Regions from separate parts of the Paenibacillus sp. P36 genome, predicted to be linked through region 3. Evidence: riboswitches for the same ligand, from Rfam matches in the RefSeq annotation. Region 3 holds a riboswitch; each other region holds the start of a gene.
The links. Region 3 has a riboswitch for cyclic di-GMP ahead of ACKTT9_RS34000 (methyl-accepting chemotaxis protein). Riboswitches for the same ligand answer to the same signal wherever they lie in the genome.
Positions count from the first base shown of each region.

Region 1 (6,537 bases), 3.4 Mb from region 3:
ATGCGCGGTGCCGACGGCAATACCAGTAGCCACACCGTACGTGTCGACCGTCACGGTTGCCGGCGCGTCCGAGCTCCAAACGACGCGTTGATCAGCGGCATCCGAGGGCACGACTTGCGCAGCAAGTGAAAGCTGCTTGCCAACGCCAATCGTCGAAGCAGTTGGCAATATGGAAACGCTTTCAACTGGCGCGTAACCATAGACGCGCACATCATCTAAAAAGGAGGTGCCAAGCTGTGCCGTTCCTGTTTGTGTAAATTTAATGGTGTTAATCGTATCCCAAGCCGCTCCTAAAGTGATACCGGTTACGACCTGCACATCATTGAGGAACACGTCCGCTTTTTGCCCAGTTTGATCGATGATCGCTTTCACCCGATTCCACGTATTTGGCGTGTACGTTCCCAAAGCCTTACTCAAAATGGACATCTGACCTGTTTCCGTTAACGTCAAAAAGTTTTTCCACACGCCACTGGTGCTCTTCACATCGAGCAACCGAATATGAGCAGTATCCTCAGCTCGAACCGATGCTTCCAGAACCACTTTGCCGGCAATATTAAGTCCAAATTTCCCCGTGTACAGTTGAGTGCCCGAAGTGCCAGACACCAGTTTCAAGCTAAGATCACTTCTGCCGTAGACGGCTTCCCCAACCGTGTAGTCCGTACCTGCTTTCGCATTATACAACCCCCAGTTGCCACCTACTTCTGCTGCTGGCCCCGTCGTCGATGGCGTTGTAGGGTAACTATTAAAACTCGCCGCCACATAGGTGGTCACTGCAGCCTGTGCCGCACTCGGTCCCGCCATGCCGTAGGGCAGCAGCAGATTGCCTGCCATCGCAGCGATGAGGACGCATACTTGCATCCTTTTACTCATGGACATCTCCCCTTCATGATTTGATGCTTACACGTTCATTATAAGAGGAGGTTCCGCCTTGCAATATTTCCATTTCATCCAACCGGCTTAACAAATTATTTCTACCATGTACAAAATGTCCATTTGGATTTACAAATACTTACCGCGCATAGAAAACTGCCTGATGAAAAAGCCAGTCTTCCCTATCATCTTCTCCGCACTTTATCAATGCTTAAACATTCGAGCTCCCGGTGGCTTCGATTACGTTCGATTTTATATACTCCCCGTATCCAGCCCGTCTTTATATTCTACAATTTTGTTCTTACCGGTCCGTTTAGCAGAGTACATGCTTAGATCAGCTTGCTCGAGCAGCTTCTCTGGGGTTAAACCATATCGATATATGCTGAATCCTATGCTTAAGGTGACATTACTCTCTCTTTCTACTCTAGAACGGAAGTTCTCTGCCCACTCTTCAATACGCGAGATAGTATCTTTATCATCAATAACAGCAATCAGTTCTTCACCTCCATAGCGTCCTGGAAAACCAATATCATCCGTCTCTTCTTGCAAAATTTCAGCGACGGTCTTTAAAGCAGCATCCCCAGCATGATGGCCAAGGGTATCATTGAGCTCCTTGAAATTATCAATATCTGTGAATACGATTGCACATTCCCCTTTTTCTACACATTGCTTAATTCTAGTGCTGATAGCTTTACGATTGTACAGTCCAGTTAGCCCATCTAATAATGAGGAGTTCACAACACTCTGAAACATAGTTATGAAACGTTCAATTAATATTAAGAGCAGGATAAAATAGTAAATAACCGGTAGAATATCGAATATAATCAGGATCCATTTTTCTGTTTGCCATAGGTCTGTTTCAGCGTTTCCCACAACAATACATAAATAGATTATTAATGATACCCGATGTTTAATTGTTTCACCTATATAAGGGCTAATAAGTAACCAGGAGATACAAACAGCGGCAAATTCAATTATGGAGAGTGATAACTCAGCTTTAAGAGAACTTGTTAGGAAGAGTAAAAGTGGGATGAAAATCGCAGCAGCGAGGTAGTAAATTATGCTTCGTTTTATCTTTTTAAAGTATGACGCGTATATTCCAATATTTAAATTCATGAACATGATGGCACTAGCAATGTGCAGTAGCGATCTGGATCCTAACGAGGTAATTTTAAGCACTTCATATCCCATTGATAATATCAGGCCGAATGTTAGGATCAAATATACTTGTTTTCTCCTTAGTAGATATAGTCTTAAAACCATAACGAGCATTACTATTAGCAAGACACTACAAATTGTATTTGTGTAGAGTTGAAACGTTATTTGCACTCATATACATCTCCTTATTCATGCTTAGACCCATGGCTTTGTGTCTCCACCTTTCGATGGATTTGCCTTTGTTCATTATTGCTTGTTAGTTGAACCTGAGATCATCGTTGTAAATAAAATGGCTCAGATTTATTCTCTTCGTTTTTAAAAATATTGACGAGAAGCAGGACTAAAGAGTCTCTATAAACAAGTGCTTGAAGCTCACGAATGGAATGTGTTCTGGTTTTAAACTTAATATTAGCAATATGATTTTTCAGAGTTTTTTCGGCAATATGGAGTTGTTCACTTAGCTCTCTATTGTTGCCTCCACAAACTGTCAGCAGGCGTAATACCTCATTCTCCCTCCGAGTGAGACAAAAACGCTCCTTAAACGTATTGAAGTACGCATTAAACACGGGGGACTCCACAATCAATCGGTTTAATATCATCGCTAGATTCATTCTCCTTATACTAGTAAGCGTTGGAAGAGAGACTTCTGGTCTTGTAGATCCTTTTTAAACTTAAGAAGAAAATTGTTCTTGTAACGTTTTGGAAAGATCCTTCAAACGGAGTAACTCTCTATTAATGTGGTGAGATGCATTCGATTGAGTTTCTGTAGTGCTGTAAAGCTCTTGTACGGAAGCCACGCTTTCTTCGGTAACCGCTGATATGTTAGTCATTTCATTAGAAATCACTTGTGACCGTAGTTCAATATGTTTCACAGATTCATTAAGGGCTTCAACAATATCAATCATCTCGGTAATAGCCTCGTTCATTTGCTTCAAACTGGATATCGACGCTTCTGCAAGTTCAACCGTGTAAGTTGTGGCTTGTCTTCCAACTTCAATCTGGGTTAAAGATTCTTCACTTTCCTCTTGAATATTCGTTAGAATTCCCTTTATTTCATATGTGGCCCTATTACTCTGCTCAGCTAATTTCCGGATCTCACTGGCAACGACAGCAAACCCCCTGCCATGCTCCCCAGCTCGTGCCGCTTCTATAGAAGCATTTAAAGCTAAAATGCCCGTTCGGCTAGCTATTTCTTGAATCGTGGTAATAATATCCCCTACTTGGTGAGAAGACTCGTATAAATTTTGCATGGTGTCCGTCGTTTGTTGTATCGCATGGGATACAATTCTAACTTGCTCGAACAAAGGTTCAATATTGTTTTGATTGTTATGCATCGTTGTGGCTGTAGTCGCAGCCGTTGCCTGCAAGTCAGAAAAGGATTGGGAATTCTGCTCAATCATCTGATTAATACTGTGCAGATTAGTCTTCATATTGCTCAGTGATTCACTTTGAATTTCAAGACCTGTAGACACTTCTTTAAAAGTAACCAGCATATCATTATTTGCAACAATGTTATTTTCAGATTTCTCTGAAATGATCACAGACGTTTGCTCTAATACTTGCGAATGTTTTTGTACCGTTTCGAGTAGCGCTTCAGCTTCTTTTTGTTTAATTGCTTTTTCCAATTCTATTGCGTTCATTATTCTTTTCTTGGATAAAACCTGGAGACTTGTTGCACTGGACGTTAAAATCAGAAATATAGCGTGAATAAGAAGCATTAAAAAGGAGTATTCGCTATTCCCAAAGATCAATTTAGGCACTAAGAAAAATCCAAAAATATGCTGCACGGCGAAAATGCCTGTCATAAGAGCAATTAGCTTAATATCTTCGTAATAAGCTACTATAGCAACCACCATAAATATAGAAAAATGCATCTCTATCCCCCCTCCTCCACCAGAAATAATAGAGATACTAGAAAAGGTAAGAACTAATGTATTAAGCATTGGTATCATGGGTTGATCAGTTTGCTTTCGATAAAGAAAATAAGCTGCCCCCAAGAAAGCCGCGGGAATAATGAACAAAATGTTCAGCGCAAGTGAATAGTGTTGGCCGCTATCATGACCGGTTGCCATATTCTCCATCAACATCATGTGTCCCATGTTTTCCATGAAATTAAATTTTCTATACAATAAATGGATGATAAAGCTGAGTGCTATGGTGCCCAAAGATATCTGTAACATGAACCTGTTTTTCTGTCCTATCATTTCTAAAATCCTCCTATTTTAACGATATTATCCAACCTGATTTAGTTGTTTTCAATCTCGTTTTGCTCCTTGTGTTGGGCGCTGCTCCCGAATATAGGGTTCATCCATATACACATTCGACTTTTCCATATATAATATGGATAATTCTTCAAGCTGCTGAATAAGCTGTTTACATTCAAGAATAATGTCAAGCAAGGACTCAGTCGAGCCATTTTGATCAGACATAGTTATCTCCTGTTCTTCTAAGTTTTGTGGGAACGTTCCCTTAACGTTTTCTCCAGTATTATGAACATTATATTATTAAAATGAGTATGATCAATCTAGAGATTGTTAACACTGTGTATAGTTTTATTTAACCACGTGAGATAAGGTGCCTCCATGAATTCAGAACAGATCCGCTATATTCTACAAGTAGCCACAGAAAAATCAATACGAAAAGCAGCAGATAAATTACATATAACTGCCTCAGCCCATTAGCCAATCCATTCATTCATTAGAAAATGAACTAGGAATAACCATATTTCAACGAACTAGCAAAGGAACAATGCCAACGCCTGACGGAGAAATCGTAATATCCAAACTTTTAGAAATGAAAACGAAATATATAGAATTATACGAAGATATTAATCGCGCAAAAAATGGGGATTATTTAAAATTAAGAATATCGTATGCCAATACATTTGGTCATATCATTAAACAAGCGTTAGTTTCTTTCAAAAAGGAATTTAAAGATATCCAAATAGAGCTCCTAGAAAAATTGCCTCAGCAGATTTGCGAAGAAATTACAACCAATTGCATTGATCTTGCTTTTATTCCTGAAGAAAAAGAATTGATGAATCGGAATTTTGATATTGAAACGCTATATACAAGTCATTTTTGCATTTGCGTTGGAAAAAATTCTCGTTTTCGAAATAAAGAATTTTTAACATCGAAAGATTTAAGAAACGAATCTATAATTGTTCTCGACTCTACCTCTCACAAAGAAATGGTCAAAAGAGCAAATCTAGAGGGGAATTCGATTTATGTAACGGTGACCGTTACTGAACCAATTGGTGAGTTTATAATGAGTTCGAATGCCTTTACAATTATGGACAATTTTTCATTAAAGGGCCATGATCACATTACTAATGGAACTCTAGTTCAAATTCCATTTAAAGATCCAGATTATTTTTATAGAGATATATGGGCTGTTCATTGCAATACGAATCTATCCAGCTATACCAAGGAATTCTCAAAGCATCTACGAGCTCAATTTGATTAAAAAAGAAAACCGCGTCAAATAAATTGTTTCCCCCTATTAGGAAGAGATTAAAAAGGCGTTCACTCTCAATGAGTGCACGCCCTTTTTTTAAGTTTAGAACTGTATTGTCTACTTCAAATACTTAATTGTCACCTGATATTACTTGATGGATAACAAGTTATTATTGATCAATTCTTATCTTTAAATATAAAAAAAGGTGTGTATCATATTTACTGAGAAAAAATATGTTAAAAACGGTTCATTTAATTCTTGTTAATTATGATTTATCCGCTGACATAGGAACTGAAATTACCGCCAAAATAAAGACTACCTAGTCCACCACTACTCGTAATCCAACTCGACCTATATCCCATATTGTTATGAACATCGACTGGCGAAATAAAGAACATAAAAAACGCCTCACTGTAATTGTACAAAAAGGTGTTTTTTTATGCTTTAAGAGATTGGACGAAATCTGTTTTAATCTGTTCTATACGGCTATTTATTTTGCTGCAATATCTAAATCTAATTTTGTTTTTGCATCAAGAATTTTTGCAACACCGCTCAGAACAAATTGATCAGCCATTTTAGTTTCATCTTTGAAAACTTGCATATTGCTTGGCTTTTGATCATCTAAAAATTTCAATACAGCGTCGAATGCTTTCTTTTTACCATAATAAGCAGTGGATAAATCTTGTTTTGACTCAACAAGTAATGTATTCACTTCTTTAGGCAAATTCTTTGGCACTTCAAGACTATTAAACTTCACTTGTAAACTTTCTGCTGCTTTTTTTGCGTTTGTTGTAGCCTCGTAAGCGTCAAAAATACTTGCTTTACCTGTTCCAACCGCTGTCATTATCTTTTGATAATTATCAAATATAGGTTTCGCAGTAGCTTCAAGTGCATACGCTGACTGCTCAAAAGCTATTACGTCATCTTGATTAGCTTTTTTTGTTATTTCGTCTTGTGCTTTTTTTGCTTCAGCATCAGCTTTGGCTTTTGCATCTGCTTCTAACTTTACTTTTTCGTCAACCTCTTTTTTTGCTTGTAGATCTGCTTCAATCT
Region 1 covers NZ_AP038372.1:2,415,283-2,421,819, reverse strand. The annotation lists gene ACKTT9_RS11075 (polysaccharide lyase family 8 super-sandwich domain-containing protein) at 1-870, opposite strand, end outside; gene ACKTT9_RS11070 (GGDEF domain-containing protein) at 1,123-2,091, opposite strand; cyclic di-GMP riboswitch class I at 2,186-2,276, opposite strand; gene ACKTT9_RS11065 (response regulator transcription factor) at 2,301-2,639, opposite strand; gene ACKTT9_RS11060 (methyl-accepting chemotaxis protein) at 2,700-4,232, opposite strand; gene ACKTT9_RS11055 (hypothetical protein) at 4,284-4,457, opposite strand; gene ACKTT9_RS11050 (LysR family transcriptional regulator) at 4,611-4,709, shown strand; gene ACKTT9_RS11045 (LysR family transcriptional regulator) at 4,693-5,493, shown strand; gene ACKTT9_RS11040 (hypothetical protein) at 5,975-6,537, opposite strand, start outside.
Region 1: it holds a riboswitch for cyclic di-GMP, as region 3 does, so the genes downstream of both, ACKTT9_RS11070 (GGDEF domain-containing protein) here and ACKTT9_RS34000 (methyl-accepting chemotaxis protein) in region 3, are expected to answer to the same signal.

Region 2 (6,537 bases), 3.2 Mb from region 3:
TATTTAGATATCTAACTAAATGATGAGGAAGGAGGTTGAAGAATGAAATCATGCCCGGTTAATCCTCAAAAATCAATTCTGAAGCCAAAGTTTTTTGGCTGTCTCATCTGTTATACGGCTGGCTGGATTTCGTATTGGATTGCGAAAAGGAAAATGTCCAAAGGCCAGTACTAAGTATACGAGCTTGTCATATGTTCATCAGAGAGGTGATCGTATATAATGGCAATATAACTCAAGCAACTTGTAAAGGGAGAACCAACATGAACGCTACACTGCATGGATCAATTGGATTCTGGTTAAAGAAGAATTATCGCAATGCCTGCAATTATTTGGATCAAATGCTGGAGGAACAGGGTGTCACGAACTCTCAGCTAGGTGTCCTTATGATTCTATGGGAAGAAGAGGGACGGACCCAAAAAGATATGGTGCATATTTTAGGCATTCAACCGGCTTCCATGACCTTCCTTCTTCGTGGGTTAGAAGATAGAGGGATGATCAATCGTGTACCAGACAAGTTGGATACCCGTATCAATCGTATTTATTTGACGGATAAGGGCTCCTCCATTAAAGAGGCTTGTTTAGCTATTGTCGAAGAGGGAGAAAAGATGATTCGCCAAGGATTTTCCGATCAGGAAATCGCCTTGATGCTGCATTGGATGAAGCGTGTTGACAGTAATTTTCAAGGGTGAGTGGACTGGTAAAATAGGTTGTATTGCAGTCTTTTTTTGGATATATAGTTAGATATCTAAATAATATTCAGAGTCGTTGATTTCATGTTTGGGATCATTATAACGGATTTCGGGCTTTTTTTATAGATAAAAATGAAAATTTAACATAATAAAGTCGAAATATTTAATTGTTGACAGCTAAAAATAAGTTAGATATCATAATATTCAAATCAAGGAAATGGAGGAAATTGGAAATGAATAATAAAAATTCTAATTCATTGTATGAACGCAGCAATTTGAGAAGAGTAGCGGAACTGCAAGAAATTGTGCCACAAGGTTCCAAAGCATTTTTTCAGTTTATGGGTGAGGCTTTTGGCGAGAAGGCCATTACGTCGAGAACGAAAGAATTGATCGCTGTTGCTGTCACGCATGTTACGGGATGTCCTTACTGTATTGATGTTCACACGGGCAAATTCAAAAAGTTGGAAGGCTCTGTAGAAGAGGTAGTGGAAGCTATTCTTGTGGCAGGGGCAGTGAACGCCGAAACTGTGTTATTTCATAGCGTGAACGCATGGAATACCATGCATGATCTCGTTTCTAACGAGCTTTATGCAACGAGCAACGCAAGCAAGCTGCCGCAGGTTAAGGAAACTCGTCCGGAGACGTTTGCGGCTTTCGAACAATTCCAGTCCACTGCCATGGCGGATGGCGCTATCGATGCCAAAACGAAACAGTTAATTGCTGTTGTCATCGCACATGTGAATGGCTGTGCTTATAGCATTGACAACCATACGCGGAAATTCAAGGAGTTAGGCGGGACAGCGGAGGAACTAATGGAAGGGCTGCTGGTCGGCGGTGTTGCGAATGCAGGCTACGTCCTGACTCATGGCATTAACGCACTCAACGCCTTTGATTATCATTCGGACGCAGTAGCCCAGAATTAGAGTTAACATCAAATTCTAAGCCACAAAACATGATTAAAACTGGCTTCCCGCTCGACTTCGGGGAGTTCTTTTTTATTCGACAAAAAAATATAATTAAGGACACGAACTACCGTTTTTCGTGTATAATGGGTTCTTGATCTCATTTCTTAACCTTTGGTAAATTAGCAGCGAGAGGAGTTCTGACAGATGAATCGATTACGTGGTTTTCTTGGTTCGTATCATCCGATTGTACATACGTTAATTTTGGGAACGGTCATGGCCAGAGCGGCGTCTTCCATGAGTCTGCCTTTTCTGGCGATTTACTTGGCTAAACATACGTCGATGAGCGCGGTAATGATTGGGGTCGTAATTGGAATGGGAGCCTTGGCAGGAACAGTCGGAGGTTTTATCGGCGGCAATTTATCGGACCGATTTGGCCGACGCATCATCATGCTTGCTGCACTTTTTGGATGGGCGGTTGTGTTTGTAGGTTTTAGTATCGTGAAATTACCGGTTTTGTTCATGATGCTGAACATGCTGAACGGCTTGTGTCGCTCCTTCTACGAACCTGTCTCGCAAGCCTTGATGGCTGATTTGACCGAGCCGGCTAAGCGACTCAGTGTGTTTTCAATGAGATACATGGCCATCAATGTTGGTGTTGCTGTAGGACCTTTATTGGGTGCTTTTTTTGCAACGATGGATGGAGCATTGCCGTTTCTACTCACTGGAATCGTATATTTTATCTATGCGGTTACCCTCTACGTTCTCCTTATAGTTTTTGGTATTAAGCAAATAGAAGGGGAGAAAAAACAACCTGTTACGTTTGTCTCCGCATTGCGGGTCATTCAACGTGATGTCACGTTTCGCTATTATATTCTTGGCGGAATTATAGGGGCTATCGGCTACTCGCAAGTCATGGTGACACTATCGCAATATTTGGAGCAGAATTTCACTGAAGGTGTGAAAATGTTTGCTGTCCTCATGAGTGTCAATGCCATTGTGGTTATTGCGATGCAAATACCGCTTACGCGTATTTCTGATAAATACTCGCCACTTGTAGCGATTATTTTTGGCAATTTGATGTTTGCGTTAGGCGATATCGGTTTTGCATTCTCGCATTCGTTAGTACCCATGATTATTTCCATGGCGATTTTTACACTAGGCGAAATATTAAATTACCCCGCGGCCAATATGCTGATTGATAAACTAGCACCGGAGCATATGCGCGGTACTTATTTTGGAGCACAAACGTTAACCAACATAGGTCATTTTATGGGACCTTGGGTTGGTGGCTTTCTGCTCGTAGCGTACGGGGGCACTGCACTTTATCTGGTTATCGCTTTTGTGACCCTTGCGGGATCTCTCTTTTATTGGAAGGGCGCCAATAATCTACAAGCACTGCCCAAAAATAGGTCGAAAAAAGAAGTTTTTTGATAGATATTGCAAAATTAGTTCTTGCGAACTATACGATTTCAAAACAACATCCCTTATTCTTGAGAGTGTAGTTATTTCTTGTATAAGAATTCACAACACATCTCGACAATGGCAAAACTGACGAAAGTCAGTGACGCAAAGCTAAAGGGGCTACCTTGTTCATAAACGAACTCGTTGCCAGCCAGCTGCCGAACGATTGGGTATTCAACTTAGATCCCCCTCCGATCGGTACACTATGGTGGGGTTTTTCTCTGTCATAACTTTCATAATCTATGGATAAAAGGAGGACCAAGCAGCATGCAGTCTGATTTACATGAAGAGCAAAAAGTAACATCACTTTGCGGCAATCATGTTGCCCGTTTGGTGCCATCCTCGGATGGACCGAAACTAATGATTAATTTAGAAGAGTACGCACTTAATGAGACGTGTTGGGATGTTGAAATGTTTCAGGGGAGAAGCAACAGCATTTTAATTTTCTACTGGAAAGGCGAAGTTAAGCTTTCTGTGAAAATGCCTCCGATGCCGCAAATTGAAGCATTTATGACTAGACTCTACCAAATTTTGACGTCCAAATTAAGAACGGTTCAGCCCATCTAGGCGAACTGTTTTTTTTTATCCCAAAAGCTCTAATGACAAAATGATTGTCACAAATCGACAGGTGCTGATATAATGATACACATATTCATACATAGTTCTTAAGTACTAACTTCGTAGGGGGATTTGCGTTATGCGATTAATTACGCGTTCGGATTTTGACGGTTTAGTATGCGCAATGCTTTTCAAAAAGCTAAACATGGTCGATGAAATGAAATTCGTTCATCCCAAAGATATGCAGGATGGTCTGGTCGAGGTTACCGAGAACGATATTTTGGCGAATGTGCCTTATGTTGCAGGTTGCGGATTATGGTTTGACCATCATTCCAGTGAACTTGAGCGGATGGGTGAGAAGGTAGCTTTCAAAGGGGAAACCCGTATTGCACCAAGCGCAGCACGCGTCGTTTATGATTATTATGGTGGGCAAGAAACCTTTGGTGATATTGACGATATTATGCAAGGCGTAGATAAAGCGGATGCGGCACAATTCAGTAAAGAAGATATTTTGAATCCAACGGGTTGGGATTTATTATCGTTCATCATGGATGCCCGTACGGGTTTAGGACGTTACCGGGACTATCGAATTAGCAATTATCAGCTAATGGAAGAGCTTGTGGATCACTGCGCGGTGATGACGGTCGATCAAATTATGGAGCTTCCTGACGTTAAGGAGCGGGTAGAACGGTATTATGAATTGGATGCTCTGTACCGTGAAATGCTTGCAAAACATACGTATACAGAAGGAAACGTGATCATTACGGATCTTCGGGACGTGGAAACCATCTATCCTGGCAACCGTTTCATGGTTTACGCGCTTTATCCGGAGCAAAATGTATCCATTTGGATCGTGGACGGACGTAACAAACAAAATTGTGTATTTGCCTGCGGACACAGCATTGTGAATCGCACCTCCCAAACGAACATCGGGACTTTGATGCTACAAAATGGCGGAGGCGGTCACCACGCAGCAGGTACGTGTCAGGTAGAATATGCGCAAGCAGAGAATATTTTGAAGAAAATTGTTGAAACGATGAGAGCAGACGGATAAAATAAGAAACGAGCCGCAGGATGGGGAATTCCCGGATTGCGGTTTATTTACGGAGTGGGGAGGCGTGTTAGTGAAAATCGATCGCATTCATCATGTGGCCATTATTAGCTCGAATTACGAACAGTCGAAGCATTTCTATGTTGATTTGCTAGGAATGACGATCGTAAACGAGTTGTACCGGGCAGAACGTGATTCCTACAAACTGGATTTGCGCATAGGAGAAACAGAGCAGCAGATTGAATTGTTTTCGTTCCCAAATCCTCCATTAAGAGTGGATAGACCGGAAGCGCGAGGACTTCGGCACTTGGCTTTTGTCGTTGGAAATATGGACGAAAGCGTCAAAGAACTAGAGAGCAAGGGAATTGCGGTTGAACCGGTACGGATTGATCCCATTACAGGTGATCGGTATACGTTTTTTGCAGACCCAGATGGACTCCCATTAGAGTTGGTGGAACATGCCGAACGATGATGCATCAAACAATGAACAAAAAGCAAAATTAGGCTTTGCTATAGGATGCATGTGGAGTATTCTGCTGTCTATTCCGCTTTGGGCCATAATCATTTGGCTTTTGATGAAAAAATAAATCCCTCAAACGCTCGACTGAACAGGGTCGGATTAGCGGTTGGGGGATTTTTTTGTTGGCATTGGTATTAAACTTAGTAAACGTTGATTCGTCGAATAATTCCGTTTAGGCTGTCATAAATCACGATGTTTCCATGATGATCGATAGTAAAAAGGAAACTGCCCTTGAAACTTAAAGCGCCAGGACCTTCAACCTGATCAGTAACGGATTTACCATCAACAATTTTATCATTTACGGCAGGCTGCTCATAGGTTTGTGTTTTCGGATCATATAAACCCTTGTTATAGGTTAAAAGAGCAACATTAGTGTACTCATCCATTTTCCCAGCAACATCAACTTGATAAATCCTAGTAGTATCTGAAATGTAGAAATACCCATTCCTCGAAGAGGCTCCGGTTATTTGACCCAAATTAACCCTCGCTACCTCAGTAATCGTGCCGTCCAAGTTAACCTTGCTTATTTTTTTATTCGTTTTATCGAGGATATACATTTTCCCGTCAGTGTTTAAAGAAACATAACTTGCCTTCTTTTCAGGTAGGAATCCAATTACTTTACTCTCATTAGGTGCCTGAAAGTCGAATATTTTCCCCGAAAATGCATTGCTGTAGTAAAAATGATCTTGATCTAAAAACGAGATAAAATTGTTTTCTTCATTCATGGAACTTTCTAAATTATAAGTTACCATTTTAACTTCTGGTAGTATCTCATAAATAATTACGGCTTCTTCGACAAAGGGTCTCGCAGCATGTGCCATCAAATACAATTTGTCAGTTAAACTATCGTAATACAGTTTTTTTGGTGTGATATTTTGATAGGATACACGTTGCACAGCACCTTTTGAATCCTTATACTGCACGTCAAATTTACTATCTATAAAGGTTGTATGCTGTATGTTTTTTCCATCCCCATTGTTTTGATTATAGGATAAAATTCCATAAGGGTAGGATTGACTTTTGACGTCAAAATCTATCATATATAGATTGCTTTTTGAGTCTGAAATAATATCTTCTATTTTTACATTGCTTCTTTCTGTAATTGGTCGTTCAATCGATAAATTATCTACAGTTGGCTTGTCTCGTTTTTCATTTACAGGTGTAGGTTGAATGAGCTTATTAGTGATTGTAATCATTTGCGTTGTACCATCGAACGAAACAGTCTGATCCATATTTTCAGCAATAAAGCGGAGAGGGACCATAGTCGTATCATTAAGTATTGTAGCTGGCTGCTCCAATGAAGTAGAAGCACCGTTAATCACGGCATCTTTACTGTCGATTGCCAGAGAAATC
Region 2 covers NZ_AP038372.1:2,200,669-2,207,205, forward strand. The annotation lists gene ACKTT9_RS10060 (hypothetical protein) at 43-174, shown strand; gene ACKTT9_RS10065 (MarR family winged helix-turn-helix transcriptional regulator) at 261-689, shown strand; gene ACKTT9_RS10070 (carboxymuconolactone decarboxylase family protein) at 923-1,612, shown strand; gene ACKTT9_RS10075 (MDR family MFS transporter) at 1,799-3,025, shown strand; cyclic di-GMP riboswitch class I at 3,126-3,218, shown strand; gene ACKTT9_RS10080 (hypothetical protein) at 3,323-3,622, shown strand; gene ACKTT9_RS10085 (exopolyphosphatase) at 3,753-4,667, shown strand; gene ACKTT9_RS10090 (VOC family protein) at 4,738-5,136, shown strand; gene ACKTT9_RS10095 (stalk domain-containing protein) at 5,325-6,537, opposite strand, start outside.
Region 2: it holds a riboswitch for cyclic di-GMP, as region 3 does, so the genes downstream of both, ACKTT9_RS10080 (hypothetical protein) here and ACKTT9_RS34000 (methyl-accepting chemotaxis protein) in region 3, are expected to answer to the same signal.

Region 3 (6,537 bases):
TGCATATAACGCGCCTCAAACTCCTCTGCCTTTAAAGGAGCTGCAAACAAATAACCTTGCACCTGATGGCAGCCATGACTTTTTAAATAAGCAAACTGTTCCTCGGTTTCTACCCCTTCGGCTATCACTTCCAGCTTAAGGCTGCGGCCCATGGCGATAATTGCGTCAATAAGCGAATTGTCCGAATCAGGACCGGAAATGCGTTGAACGAAGGATTTATCAATTTTAAGGGAATTGATCGGGAATTTCTGCAAATAACTGATCGACGAATACCCTGTGCCAAAGTCATCCACAGCCAGTCTTACCCCCATCCGGTTCAGGGCTCGGAGCTTCTCCAGCATGCTGCTGCGATTAATTTCGATGCTTTCCGTCATTTCGAGTTCCAACCATTTAGGGTCCAATTGATACGTTTGCAAAATATCCTGAATCGATGGAATAAACTGCTCATTGTGCAGCTGCACCGCCGATATGTTGACTGCCATCGAGACGGCATTTAATCCTGCATCCTGCCATTTCTTCATTTGCGCCGCAGCCGTATGGAGTACCCAGTGGCCGATTTCGATGATTTGACGGGATTCTTCGGCCACCGGAATGAACATCTCTGGTGAAACGCATCCTAACTGCTCGTTATTCCATCGAAGAAGTGCCTCCATCCCCACCAATTCACACGTACGCGCATCAAACTTAGGCTGATAAACTAAGGTTAGTTCATCATTATCAATCGCATGACGCAAGTATTGTTCAATCGCAACTCGGTAAGAAAACTTGGTTTTCATATTTTTACGGAAAAATCGGTAATTGTTTCTCCCCTGCTCTTTCGCCGCATACATCGCCTGGTCCGCATTTTTCAGCAATATTTCTGAGGATTGTCCATCTTGTGGATACAACGAAATCCCCATATTCGTAGAAACATCAAATTCTCTTCCATCTACTTGTAAAGGTATTTCCAATCTTTTCATGATGTCTAATGCTTGGTGCTCAGCCATTTCCCTGTCTCCATGCGGCAATAAGATGACAAATTCATCCCCGCTAAGTCTTGAGGCCGTGCCGTGCTCCGGAAGGTTACTCGATATCAACGCAGAGAACTGCTTCAGCACATGATCGCCAACAAGATGGCCAAAGGAGTCATTGATCCATTTAAACCGGTAAATATCCAAAAACAATACTGCCACAGTCTCCTGATTTTTACCGGCGTGATTTAGGGTATCTTCAATAAGCTGATTGAACTGGTTGCGATTAGGCAGACCCGTCAGATGATCGAAGTAAGCTAACTTCTGAATGAGCTCCTCCGACTTTCGGATTTCCGTCAAATCGCGCAGATAAGCCGTATAAACGAGTTTGCCTGCATAAAAGAGATTCGTGATCACGATTTCAGCCGGAAACTTCGCGTGATTGGACCGGTAGGCCATAATTTCAAAGCGTTTACCAATGATGGAGTCAACCTTTTGCGTTAACTGTTTATACAAGTCTGAAGCATCCTGTCCGTCTTGATCGAATAGAAACAAAAGGTCGAAAATGGTTAAGTGAAGCGCCTCTTTGCGTGTATAACCAAAAATCTCTTCAGCAGCTGGATTGAATTCAATGATTCGACCCTGCGCTTTGAACATCAGAATGCCGTCAATCGCTGACTCTAATATGGAAGCTTTCAGCGCAATTTGTTCAGCTAACCGTCTGTCGGACGATAGGGAGCTAATAAAGCTAAACGCGAAAATCAGAATGGCTCCGAACGCAACATACATGGCGACCACGAAAAAGTCCATACTCACACCATTTTCACTTGTATGATGCGAAGTATCCTGCATGGTCATCACGGCAGCGGCCATACCCGTATAGTGCATGCCCGTGATCGCTATCCCCATGATCAAAGCGCTGATGGCAATTTTTTGGCTCCGTTTTAAAAATAGGTAGAGAGCCGTTATTGAGGCCAGAATAGCAATAATAATGGATAAAATAAACGTTACGGGGAGATAACGAATCGTTATATGCTGCAGGGCAGACATCCCGATATAATGCATGCCGCTAATGGCAAATCCCATCGTCGTTCCGCCAATGATGAGCTTCGTCTTAGTGAAGTTCTTCTGGAACGCGACAAAAAGCCCGACGAGCGCGCCACTGACCGCTACGATAATGGAAATGCTGACGATGGAGAGGTCATAAGTCACTCCTGCCGGCAATACACAAGCCAGCATGGCGATAAAATGCATGGACCAGATGCCTACCCCCATGACAATGGCACTGCAAATCATCCAGCTTTTCTGATACCACCCCTCCGAGGACGATACTTTACGCGCCAAATTAAGGGCTGTAAAAGAGGCAAGCAAGGCGATGGTGAATGACAAGAGAACTAGGACGAAATTATAACTTTCTGTTATCGGGTGATGCATATGTGATCCTCATTTCTTCATTACTGTTGGAAGTTACTGGAGAGAAAAGGTAAGCTTAGTCTTCCTCATGATGTCATTGAGTGTATGGCTATGTTCTTCCAGTTTGTCGGCTAAATCTGACGCTTTATTAATCAGTAAGTCCTGTTGATCCGTTCGTTTGCTGACTGATTTCACATTGTCGGTTAGTTGGCTGGATAATAATGAAATTTCCTCCATAGTAGCACTGAATTGCTGTGTACTTGCCGACATCTGTTGCGATGTACCGCTGATCGTGCGCATTTGCGTAGCTACAGAATGGATGGATCCCAGGATGCGTCCAAAAGCTTGTCCCGCAGAAACAACGGCCTCATTTCCTTGAGCAAAGGTACCAATGACTTGATCCATCGCATGCATGGAGGATTGATTGTTCATTTGTATATCTTCAATCAGCTCTGCAATTTGTTTAGCGGACTCGCTCGTTTGCTCGGCTAATTTGCGGACTTCTGTTGACACAACCGTAAACCCTTTCCCATGCTCACCTGCACGCGCTGCTTCGATAGCAGCATTAAGAGCTAGCAAATTCGTACGTGAAGCAACATCGGTTATCAAATTGACGATTTGATTAATCTCTTGCGATCGTTCTCCAAGTAATTTCACTTTCTCGGCGGTTGTATGAATGGCGTGATTCATGGATTGCATCTGCTGAACAGCCAGCTGAATGGATTGATTTCCCTTTTCAGCTTCATGGGCCGCTTGACTGGATAGCTCTGACGCACTGGCGGAATTCTCAGCAATATGGCAAATATCCGTGAGCATTTCGCCTATTGCCTTCCGGCTAACTTCTACGCTGTTTTCTTGATCGTTGGCAGCCTGCTCCACCTGATGCATCGTTTGAACAACTTCCATCGTCAAGCGATTGAGTTCATTGGACTGAGCGCTCAGACCGCTGGAGTTCAGTTGTACCTCTTGAGAAGTATGGGCGAGACTCTCAATAATTGACCTTACGGTTTGCTGCAGCTTTTGATTTTGTTCCTTCTCGAAGCGCTGCGTTGCATGCCGGTTGGAGATGATTTGATACAGCACTGCGCCGATGAACAGGATGACGAAAATCAAATGTATCGCCACCATTGTAAACGCATACACTTCGGAACCGTAGACCAGTTCAGGAAAAAAGAAGAACCCGAGCAGATGCTGGGCGGCAAAAAGAACCGTACTGCTGAGCAGCAAGGTAATATTGTTATAGTACATCAAGATAGCTAACACCATGAAGATGGAAAAATGATACTCCACCATGCCATTGCCCCCGGCAATAATCGACATCGAGCACAACGTTAACGACAACATATGAACAAACGGGATCCAAGGATGTTCAGCTTGGAGGCGGGACAGCACGGCTCCGATGATAACAAGCCCAATCGGTGTCCAGAAAAACATTTGATTTAAAAAACCGTGTGAGAACGCTGAATGCATGACTACGTGTTCCATGAGCGAGTGATGAGCAATGTGGTTTAGTGCATGGACCAACAAACTTAGGACGAGTGTCCCGATGACAATTAGTTGCATAACACGGTTTTTCTCTTTCAAGCAAATTGCCTCCTTGGATGATGTTTTGACGAACAAAAAAGACCACCCCGAATAAAGGATGATCTTGATCCTTCCTACCCGGTAACCTGTCAACCATATCATACAAAAATGTATGTGTTAGGCCATGGCTTTGCGTCTCATTGTTTCCAATGATTTGCCTTTATCAATTAGTCAGTCATTCGTACATGCTGTTTGTCTTAAATCTGATACTTATTATAGAGCGATAAATTTTAATATGTACATAGCAATAAATGTTGTATCGTGTCGAAACAGATTAAAATATGATAAGGTTTATAAAATGTCAACAGACCGAAAGATGTACTTTTGACAAAACTTCATACTTATCGACAGGAAAATTCGTTAGAGGAACTCGAGGCCACTATTGCAAGGAAAACGACCTGATTCCCCTCCGAGCGGAACTACAGGGTCTTATTCTGCCATCATAGCAGGTTTTCCGGGGTGAAATCGGTAAAATAGCGGACCGTAGTTCCCCCTGCAAGTGGGAATCGCCCCTTTTCTGGGGAATAGCGGCCTGTAGTTCCCTCCCCCAAATAAGAAAAGGCACCCTAAGGGGTACCTTTCAATAACCTAAACCAGTTCCACGTCAATGAGCTTAAACTGAGTTACGTCGACTATTCCACGGTTTGAAATCCGAATTTCAGGGATAACCGGCAGAGCTATCAATGAAAAAGTCATAAACGGTGCGTTTAACGGACAGCCAATTTGTTTCCATGCTCCTTCAAGCTGGGCAACTTCGTCAACGACTTCAAGCAGAGATTTATCGGACATAAGGCCTGCTATCGTTAACGGCACTTGAGCCAGCACGCGGCCGTTCTCTACGACGATGGTGCCGCCTCCCAATTTCACAAGCTCATTTGCAGCGAGAGCCATATCCTGCTCATCAATGCCCATAACAATCAAATTATGGCTGTCATGCGCCACAGTAGACGCTACAGCGCCGGATTTCAATTGAAATCCGCTCGTGAAACCAAGCGAAATTTCGCCTGTGCCGCGGTGCCGCTCAATACAAGCCAGACGGACAACGTCCTGCTGGATATCCGGTTGAATAATGCCATCCTCGACGCTTAACGTGGCTGTCATTTTCGCTGTTCTTGCACTATTTTCAATCACCTGAATGACATTGACGCTTGTTCGCTCATCGTTACCGCGGCTAGCAAGCTGAAAGTCCTGCGCCGTCAGCTCCCGCTTCACATTCATGGAGCTGCGAATATGCGACGGATACACATACGTAGGGAAATCTGCAACAATTTGGCCCTGGTCAAAGATAATGTTCCCGTCCGTCATGACAGTGACAGGCTCAACCTTTTGCAAATCATCGAGCAATAAAATGTCTGCGCATTTTCCTGGCGTAATGCTGCCTAGATCCTTCTCCAGGTTAAAATAGCGCGCCACATTAATGGTCACCATTTGAATCGCGGTAACAGGATCGACGCCCTCTTCAATCGCACGGCGCACCACATGGTTGAGATGTCCTTTTTCCACTAGCGTTTGCGGACTGACGTCATCCGTGACGAGGGAAATGTTAGAGGTGTTCACTTTATCTTCGGTAACCACCTTGATGACCTCTTTGACATCATGCCAAGCGGAGCCTTCGCGAATCATCAAATGCATGCCCATGCGGACTTTGTGCAGCCCTTGCTCGCGTGTTACGGTTTCGTGATCGGAGGTCACGCCGGACGCGATATAAGCTTGCAGCATACGGTCATCTTCGCTTGGAAAATGCCCTGTGACGGCTTTGCCGCTGTTAATCGTCGCTTCAATTTCTCCGCACATTTTCGGATCCCCGTAGACGACACCAGGGAAGTTCATCACTTCACCAAGTCCGACTACATTTTCCCACTGCAATCCTTCTTCAATATCCTTCACTTCCAAGCTGGCACCCGCATCTTCCAAGTCTGTTGTCGCAGGCACGCAAGATGGAAACGTCGTGAACACTTTGAGCGGCAGCTGCTGCCCCTCTTCATGCATCAGCTTTACTCCTTCGGAACCGAACACATTGGCAATCTCATGAGGGTCCATGAAGATTACCGTTGTTCCTTTGGGTAGAGCCGCTTTGGCAAACTCCGTAACAGAAAGCATCGTGCTTTCAACATGCATATGACCGTCTAGGAATCCTGGAGCTATGTATTTCCCGGCAGCGTCAATAACAACTGTTTGCTCGCCAATCGTGTGGTCGGCGTTCCCGACAAATGCCACTCGTCCCTCAGCCACAGCGACATCCATATGCGCAATTAATTCGCCTGAATACACATTGACCAGCGTACCGTTTTTAATGACCACATCCGCATAAGCGCTGCCCATGGCGACTTTAGCCAACTTGCCGCTCACTTCAACCAGTTTATTTCTTTTATATTGAGTCATGTTATTTCTCCCTATTATGAATTTCAACTCCTATTATAGCCCATTTAGATGACAACCCAAAGCCGGGGAAGCAGAAAAAGACTATCCCTGCAACGCTGCAGAAAATAGTCTTCCTATCGCAAATCATGTATATCAGCCCTTATACCTGTACCCGGCGACCCGCTCAAAAAAATCCACGCCGCCAACTTGACCGCCCTTGAGCACGAGC
Region 3 covers NZ_AP038372.1:7,734,206-7,740,742, forward strand. The annotation lists gene ACKTT9_RS33995 (EAL domain-containing protein) at 1-2,384, opposite strand, end outside; gene ACKTT9_RS34000 (methyl-accepting chemotaxis protein) at 2,418-3,947, opposite strand; cyclic di-GMP riboswitch class I at 4,025-4,116, opposite strand; gene ade (adenine deaminase) at 4,536-6,329, opposite strand; gene ACKTT9_RS34010 (four-carbon acid sugar kinase family protein) at 6,462-6,537, opposite strand, start outside.